2 regions of the Serratia sp. YWN4 genome follow, and region 2 is predicted to be linked to the other one. Evidence: predicted binding sites of a transcription regulator. Region 2 holds the regulator's gene; the other holds the start of a gene.
The links. The regulator LexA, encoded in region 2, represses DNA repair genes until DNA is damaged. The targets are predictions, from matches to a motif close to TNCTGTATGTACATACAGNA.
Positions count from the first base shown of each region.

Region 1 (4,429 bases), 2.1 Mb from region 2:
TACCTACGAAATTGGCCACGAAGAAGCGCTGTACGTAGGCAAAGGTGCACAGCGCGTTGAATTCAGCAGCCTGGATGCCCACAAACCCGCCAAGTTCTATTACAACAGCGCCCCGGCGCATACTCATTACCCCAATAAAAAGATCACCCTGGCAGAAGCTTCACCGCAAACGCTGGGTGACAACGCGACCAGCAACCGCCGTACCATCAACAAATTCATCGTTCCAGACGTCTTACCCACCTGCCAGTTGACCATGGGCCTGACCAAACTGGCGGAAGGCAATCTCTGGAACACCATGCCCTGCCATACCCACGATCGCCGCATGGAAGTGTATTTCTATTTCGACATGGACGACGATACCGCAGTGTTCCACATGATGGGGCAACCGCAGGAAACACGTCATCTGCTGGTACAAAACGAACAGGCGGTGATCTCGCCAAGCTGGTCGATTCATTCCGGTGTCGGCACCAAACGTTATACCTTTATCTGGGGTATGGTTGGCGAAAATCAGGTTTTTGGTGACATGGACCATCTCGCTACCTGCGATCTGCGTTAAATCCCTTCAGCCATCATCTGCACGGTGCACCCGCGCCGTGCAGCACGAGAATACAGTCATGATTTTGAATTCCTTTGATTTAGCAGGCAAAGTGGCGCTCATCACCGGCTGCAATACCGGTTTGGGCCAAGGTGTAGCGGTTGGGCTGGCTCAGGCCGGTTGCGACATTATCGGCGTCAACCGCAGCGATCCACATGAAACAATGGCTAAAGTGACTCAGCTTGGGCGCCGCTTCCTGAATTTGAAAGCCGATTTAGGCAAGATTGACGCTATTCCTTCATTATTGGAAGAAGCCGTCCGCGAATTCGGCAAAGTGGATATTCTGGTCAATAACGCGGGTATTATCCGGCGTGAGGACGCGCTCAGCTTCAATGAAAAAGATTGGGACGATGTGATGGACGTTAACATCAAAACCCTGTTCTTTATGGCGCAGGCCGTGGCGAAACAGTTTGTCAGCCAAGGGAGCGGCGGCAAAATCATTAATATCGCCTCGATGCTCTCTTTCCAGGGCGGTATCCGCGTGCCTTCTTATACCGCCTCAAAAAGCGCCGTGTTGGGCATTACCCGCCTGCTGGCGAACGAATGGGCGCAATATGGTATCAACGTGAACGCCATTGCCCCCGGTTACATGGCCACCAACAACACTCAGCAACTGCGCACCAATGAAGAACGCAATCAGCAAATTCTGGAGCGCATTCCCGCCGGGCGCTGGGGCACGCCAGAAGATATTATGGGGCCGATCGTCTTTCTGGCCTCTGCCGCTTCCGACTATGTGAATGGTTATACCATTGCGGTTGATGGCGGTTGGCTGGCACGTTAAACGCGTGCATCAAGACACTTTCTTGGGCTCTGTGCATGCAGAGCCTTCTATTGATTCAACCCGTTGTAATACGCCGTAAAATAAACAATTAGTTACGCGGTAACATCTTCCGAAACTGTAAAAAAAACCATATACTGGATAAATTAACAGTTTAGTAACCGGAATAACCACAGCATGACCGCGGAAGGACATCTTATTTTCTCTGTTGCCTGTGCGATCTTCGCCAAAAAGGCAGAGGTCACGCCTGAGCTAGCCCACGGTGACTGGTGGCACATTATTCCTGCCGCCTTGCTGACATCATTATTACCGGACATCGACCATCCTAAATCCGTGCTAGGTCAGCGCCTGCGCTGGATCGCGATTCCCATATCACGCGCTTTCGGTCACCGCGGCTTCACTCACAGCCTGCTGGCCATTGTCGGTGGCATGATGTTATTCCGGTTAGATGTGCCCCACAGTTGGCCCATCCCTATTGATGTGCTGCACGCCATGATCATTGGTTACTTCAGCCATTTACTGGCCGATATGCTGACCCCGGCCGGAGTACCGCTGCTTTGGCCCTGCCGCTGGCGCTTCGGTCTGCCGCTGCTGAATTCGCAGAAAGGTAACCAACTGGAACGTGTCTTGTGTTTATGCCTGGTCGCTTTTGCTCTTTATTGGCAAGGAGGATACACACTCCCCGTGCAGTCATATTTTGAGCAAATTAAAAATATTCGATTGTGATCACAAAAAACCGGTGATTTTCTCCTCTTTAGGTCTATAAATTAAACAAATTCGAGCTGAAAGTTATATTCAATTCCATTTGGATATAAGTGGGCTTTCCAGCAAACTGTTACGATATTTACATCGCTACACATCGGTGAGTAGCACTTTTAAACTATAAAAAAGATGATTGGAGACATGGGATGAATCTACCGCTCGTATTAAACGTGCTGGTTTTTGTCGCCCTCCTTTTGCTGTTGGCGCAAACCCGCCATAAGCAATGGAGTCTGGCGAAGAAAGTTTTGGTCGGTCTGGTGATCGGTGTGCTGTTCGGTTTGGCATTGCAAGGGGTTTACGGTTCAGACAACCCGGTGCTGAAAGAATCCATCACCTGGTTCAATATTGTCGGTAACGGCTATGTGCAATTGTTGCAGATGATCGTGATGCCACTGGTCTTCGCTTCGATCCTGAGTGCGGTAGCCAAACTGCATAATGCCGCTTCTTTGGGCAAGATCAGCGTCCTGACCATCGGCACCCTGCTGTTCACTACGCTGATCGCCGCATTGGTGGGGGTATTAGTGACCAACCTGTTCGGCCTGACTGCCGAAGGCTTGGTGCAAGGCACGCAGGAAAGCGCGCGTCTGTTAGCGATTGAGAGCAACTATGTGGGTAAAGTGGCCGATCTGACCGTGCCGCAGTTGGTATTGTCATTTATACCGAAAAACCCCTTTGCCGATCTGACCGGTGCTAACCCGACTTCGATTATCAGCGTGGTGATCTTTGCCGCCTTCCTGGGCGTTGCCTCGTTGCAACTGCTGAAAGACGATAAAGAAAAAGGCCAGCGCGTATTGGCAGCGATCGACACTCTGCAAGCCTGGGTGATGAAGCTGGTACGACTGGTGATGAAACTCACGCCATACGGTGTGCTGGCGCTGATGACCAAGGTGGTTGCTGGTTCCAACATCCAAGACATCATCAAACTGGGTAGCTTCGTAGTCGCCTCTTACCTCGGCCTAGCGATTATGTTTGCGGTTCATGCCCTGCTGTTGGCCTTTACCGGGGTTAACCCGCTGAAATTCTTCCGCAAGGTGTTGCCGGTTCTTACTTTTGCCTTCACCAGCCGCTCCAGCGCCGCCAGCATTCCGCTGAACGTGGAAGCACAAACCCGCCGTCTGGGTGTGCCGGAATCCATCGCCAGTTTCTCCGCTTCGTTCGGGGCCACTATCGGCCAGAACGGCTGTGCGGGCTTGTATCCGGCGATGCTGGCCGTAATGGTCGCACCCACCGTGGGCATCAACCCGTTAGATCCGGTGTGGATCGCTACGCTGGTAGGCCTTGTGACCATCAGTTCCGCCGGTGTTGCCGGGGTCGGTGGTGGTGCAACCTTCGCTGCCCTGATCGTTCTACCCGCCATGGGCTTGCCGGTAACGCTGGTTGCCTTGCTGATCTCCGTTGAACCTTTGATCGACATGGGCCGTACCGCATTAAACGTTAGCGGCGCGATGACCGCCGGTACCGTTACCAGCCAATTGATGAAGCAGACCGACAAGTCCATCATGGACAGTGAAGACGAAGTGGATCTGGCTCATCGGTAAAGATTTATCGCAGTGACAAAAAAACCGGCGTCATTAAATCAATGCGCCGGTTTTTTTATTGCGGTGACACAGGGTAACCGATTAAAACGGATAGTCGTGATACCCCATCTGCTCGGAAATCAAGCGAGCAGCGGTGTGCAATTGCGCTACATAACCATCTTTAGCTTCTTCAGAGAAACGGATAGTTGGGAAGGAAATACTCAAGCCAGCGATCACCACGCCAAAGCGGTCAAACACCGGAACCCCGATGCAACGCAGCCCTTCTTCCTGCTCCTCAATATCTTCACCAAACCCCTGCTCGCGCACTTTATCCAACAGCGGCAGCAACGCCTTGGCACTGACGATGGTATGAGGAGTACTGCGGGTAAACTCGACGTGAGAGAGGATCTCTTCAACTTCACCGCGATCGCGCCATGCCAGCAGCACTTTGCCAATGGCGGTACTGTGCAGAGGGTTACGACGACCAATGCGCGAATACATACGCAGGTTATACATTGAGTCAATTTTATGGACATAGACAATGCTGTCTTCATCCAACGCACCCAGGTGAATAGTTTCGCGGGTCTGGTTCGACAGCTCACGCATCTGGATGTCGGCACTGCGGATCAGATCGACGTTCTGCAACGATTTGGCCCCCAGCTCAAATAATTTCAGGGTGAGAGAATACTTCTCAGACTCCCCTTCCTGAGCGACGTAGCCCAGCGATTTCATCGTCTGTAGGAAACGATAAACGGTACTTTTGGACATCATTACCCG
Region 1 is NZ_CM147696.1:2,532,112-2,536,540, reverse strand. Features, by position in the region: gene kduI (5-dehydro-4-deoxy-D-glucuronate isomerase) at 1-556, shown strand, start outside; gene kduD (2-dehydro-3-deoxy-D-gluconate 5-dehydrogenase KduD) at 615-1,376, shown strand; gene ACX9GT_RS12080 (metal-dependent hydrolase) at 1,551-2,099, shown strand; gene ACX9GT_RS12075 (L-cystine transporter) at 2,282-3,673, shown strand; gene kdgR (DNA-binding transcriptional regulator KdgR) at 3,755-4,429, opposite strand, start outside.
Region 1: the regulator LexA is predicted to act here: its motif matches at 1,509-1,528, upstream of ACX9GT_RS12080 (metal-dependent hydrolase).

Region 2 (4,429 bases):
CAAGTAACAATCCAACTGCTCAATCAACTGTTCACGGGTCAGTGCACGCTGGCGCGAGGCCAATAAGGCGGTAACACACAGATTCATGGCGTTGGCCGCCGCCGCATTGTTGATACGCACCATGATCCGGGCAGCCAGATCGTTGACGGCTGGCGTCAGCCAGCTTGGGCGCTGGGCTTCGATCGGATCGATAGACTCGCGCCACTGTGGCACATGGTGATTGAGGTAAGAGGTCAACGACAGAGGTTCGCCAAAGTTGACGTAGCCCTGGCCGAGGTTGCGCAGTTTGCGCAGGCCGCGCAGCATCTGCAACAGGCTCTCTTTCTCTTTGGTTGCACCGCGCAGCTCTTTGGCGTAGGTTCCTACCTCCATCACATGCTCATAACCGATGTAAACCGGCACTAAGGTGATTGGACGAGTCCCGCCGCGCAGCATCGCCTGAATGGTCATCGACAAGGTGCCAGTTTTCGGTTCCAACAAGCGCCCGGTACGAGAACGGCCACCTTCCACAAAATATTCTACCGAATAGCCGCGGGTGAACAGCTCACCAAGATATTCACGGAACACGGTGGAATAGAGCTTGTTACCCTTGAAGGTACGGCGGATAAAGAACGCACCCAAACGGCGGAAAATCGGCCCGGCGGGCCAGAAGTTCAGGTTGATGCCCGCGGCGATATGTGGCGGCACCAGCCCCTGATGGTAAAGCACGTAAGACAGCAACAGATAATCCATGTGGCTGCGGTGGCAGGGCACGTAGACGATCTCGTGGCCGTCTTGCGCCAGTTGGCGCACTCGCTCGGCTTTGGTGACGTTGATGCCCTGATACAACCGGTTCCAGGTCCAGCTCAGCACGCGATCGGAAAGGCGCACGGCTTCATAAGAGAAGTCGGCGGCAATCTCTTCCATCAGCGCGATCGCATTCTGCTGGGCTTTTTCGTGAGTGATCTTTTTGCTGCGCGCTTCGTCTTCGACCGCTTTCTCAATTGCTTTGGAAGCCAGCAATTTGTTGAACAGATCCTGGCGGGCTGGCAGGCTTGGCCCAACGGCGGCCAAGCGCTGACGCGAGAAGTGCATGCGCGCGACACGCGCCAGTTTCTGCGCGATGGTTTTATCAGTACCGTGCTCGGTGGCCATGCGCCGCAGAGAAACGGTATTGGAGAAGCGGACAAAACTGTCACGCCCTAACCACAGTATGGCGAAGAATTTCTGTACGCCATTCAGCAGGCGCAGATGCGGTGTTCCGTGCCCTTCACGCCCCGGCGAGCGGCCGAACATCACTGATACCGGGAGCATCTGAATGTCGAGATCCGGATTGCTGCGGTGCAGATCCAGATAGTCGTGGAACAGTTTTACCGATTCTTCTTTTGGCGTGTAATAGCGGAAGACGCGCGGGCCTTCATGGATAAACACGTGGCTTGGCAGAACGGCGCCGTCGATCTCCAGCGAGTTAAGGGGGTCGGGCAGATCCTGCGCCAGGCACTGGGTGCGCAAGGTGAGCAAATCTGCCTTGGAATTATAAGGTAAAACATACAGAATTGGCCGTGAGGGATCTAACCCTAACTCCGTGACCGGATCCGAAGGGATAACCTTACTTCTTACCAACATTTTCAGTGGTAAATTCAATAGTTTATAATATATTTTACGCCAACCTAACATAACAACATAAAGCCTCTTGTTAGCAATGCGCCGCAAGCATACCAGAAACCAGGTAGCAGATCTGTGGTGTTGGGAATTCCAAAGCCGTTAACGGCTCTGGAAACACATAGGTAAATTATGACTCACCTTAGAGAAAGGTGCTCTTAACATGGCAAATAAAGCAACGGGCCTGACACGCATCATTAAGGCGGCAGGCTATTCATATAAAGGCTTAACCGCAGCCTGGCAGAACGAAGCCGCATTCCGCCAGGAAGCGATCGCGGTCATCGTGGCTATCATACTGGCGATTTGGCTGGATGTGGGTGCGATAGCGCGCATTTTATTGATCGGATCGGTGCTGCTGGTGATGATTGTCGAAATCCTCAACAGCGCGATTGAGGCCATCGTCGATCGCGTAGGGACGGATTACCATGAGCTGTCTGGCCGGGCAAAAGACATGGGATCGGCGGCGGTTTCGCTGACGATTATTCTGGCGCTGTTCGTCTGGGGTTCGGTGCTGTGGCAGCATTTCAGCTGACGTTGAAAAGGGGCGCAATGTTGCGAACCGCTTCGCTAATCCCTGATTTTTATTTATTCTTCGGTTCCCAATCTCGTCTTACCTGTATATACTCACAGCAAGACTGTATAAACAAACAGGGGGGCGGAATGAAAGCACTAACTACCAGACAGCAAGAGGTCTACGACCTGATTCGCGATCATATTGCGCAAACGGGCATGCCACCAACACGTGCCGAGATCGCCATGCGTCTGGGATTCCGTTCGCCTAATGCCGCCGAAGAGCATTTGAAAGCGCTGGCCCGCAAAGGGGTGATTGAAATCATCTCCGGTGCTTCGCGCGGTATCCGTCTGCTGATGGAAGATGAAGAAGGGTTACCTCTGGTTGGCCGCGTTGCTGCCGGTGAACCTTTGCTGGCCGAGCAACACATTGAAGGGCATTACAAAGTTGATCCTTCTTTGTTTAAACCCAACGCTGATTTCCTGCTGCGCGTTAGCGGTATGTCGATGCGTGATATCGGTATCCTCGACGGCGATCTGCTGGCGGTGCATAAAACTCAGGACGTGCGTAACGGCCAAGTGGTGGTTGCACGCATCGAAGATGAAGTGACGGTCAAACGCCTGAAAAAGCATGGCAACATGGTTGAACTGCTGCCGGAAAACAGCGATTTCCAGCCGATCGTGGTCGATCTGCGCGAGCAGAATTTCACTATCGAAGGCTTAGCCGTCGGTGTGATCCGCAACGGCGACTGGATCTAAGCGTTATACCCCTGATTGATATTTCAATTAATAAGAATTATATCGCCCCAACTCTGGGGCGATACCTTTTCTAAACCACCGCACGGCCACGGGACATTTCACTATGCGCCTGATTTCTGCTTTTACCAGCGACACCGATAAAGCGTTGTGGCGCCTGGCGTTGCCGATGATCTTTTCCAATATCACCGTTCCCTTGCTTGGCCTGGTGGATACCGCCGTTATCGGCCATCTCGATAGCCCGACTTATCTCGGCGGGGTTGCCGTGGGCTCAATGGCGACCAGTTTCCTGTTCATGTTGCTACTGTTCCTGCGTATGAGTACCACCGGGCTGGCAGCGCAGGCATTGGGCGCGCAGGATCCGCAACGGCTGGCCAAGGCTTTTATGCAACCGCTGCTATTGGCGCTGGTGGCCGGGGTGGCGATTGTGCTGCTGCGAGCGCCGCTGATCGCACTGGCCCTGCAGATTGTCGGGGGCGATAAAGAAGTCTTGGCGCAGGCGCGGTTGTTTCTGGAGATCCGCTGGTTAAGCGCGCCAGCGGCATTAGCCAATATGGTGCTGCTTGGCTGGCTGTTGGGCGTGCAGTATGTGCGGGCACCGGTGATCTTGCTGATCGTCGGTAACCTGCTGAATATTGTGTTGGATATCTGGCTGGTGATGGGGCTGGGCTGGAATGTGCAGGGCGCCGCGGCTGCGACGGCGATTGCCGAGTATGCCACGCTGTTGCTGGGTCTGTGGCTGTCGTGGCGGGTGTTACGAATGCGCGGGATTACTCTGGCGATGCTGCACCACGCCTGGCGCGGCAATCTGCGCCGTTTGCTGGCGCTCAACCGCGACATCATGCTGCGTTCGTTATTGCTGCAACTGTGTTTTGCCTCGCTGACCATTCTGGGTGCGCGCATGGGTAGTGAAATCGTGGCGGTTAACGCGGTGCTGATGAACCTGCTGACGTTCACCGCTTACGCGCTGGATGGTTTTGCCTATGCGGTTGAAGCACATTCCGGCCATGCCTACGGGGCGCGGGACGATCGCCAACTGCATACAGTATGGCGTGCGGCTTGCAGGCAAGCGTGCCTGGTGGCGCTCGGTTTTGCCCTGATTTATGTGTTTGCCGGGCAGCACATCGTGGCGGCGTTAACCTCGCTGCCCGAATTACGTGCGTTGGCGAATCATTATCTGCCTTGGCAAGTAGTGCTGCCTTTGGTGGGTGTCTGGTGTTATCTGCTGGACGGCATGTTTATCGGCGCGACTCGCGGGGCAGAAATGCGCAACAGCATGGCGGTGGCCGCTGCCGGTTATGGGCTGACGTTATTCACACTGCCGGTATTGGGTAACCATGGTTTATGGTTGGCTCTGATGGTGTTTCTGGCCTTGCGCGGGGCGGCACTGGGTTGGATTTGGCACCGCCACCGGGTGCGCGGCACCTGGTTTCCGGCTAGCTATAACGTCTGAAAATAGATGAGCGCGGCGCTGCGGTATTGCTACCGCACCGCTTATTTCTTCTTGATCACAATACTGTGG
Region 2 is NZ_CM147696.1:468,110-472,538, forward strand. Features, by position in the region: gene plsB (glycerol-3-phosphate 1-O-acyltransferase PlsB) at 1-1,656, opposite strand, end outside; gene ACX9GT_RS02235 (diacylglycerol kinase) at 1,805-2,173, shown strand; gene lexA (transcriptional repressor LexA) at 2,302-2,910, shown strand; gene dinF (MATE family efflux transporter DinF) at 3,014-4,360, shown strand; gene zur (zinc uptake transcriptional repressor Zur) at 4,402-4,429, opposite strand, start outside.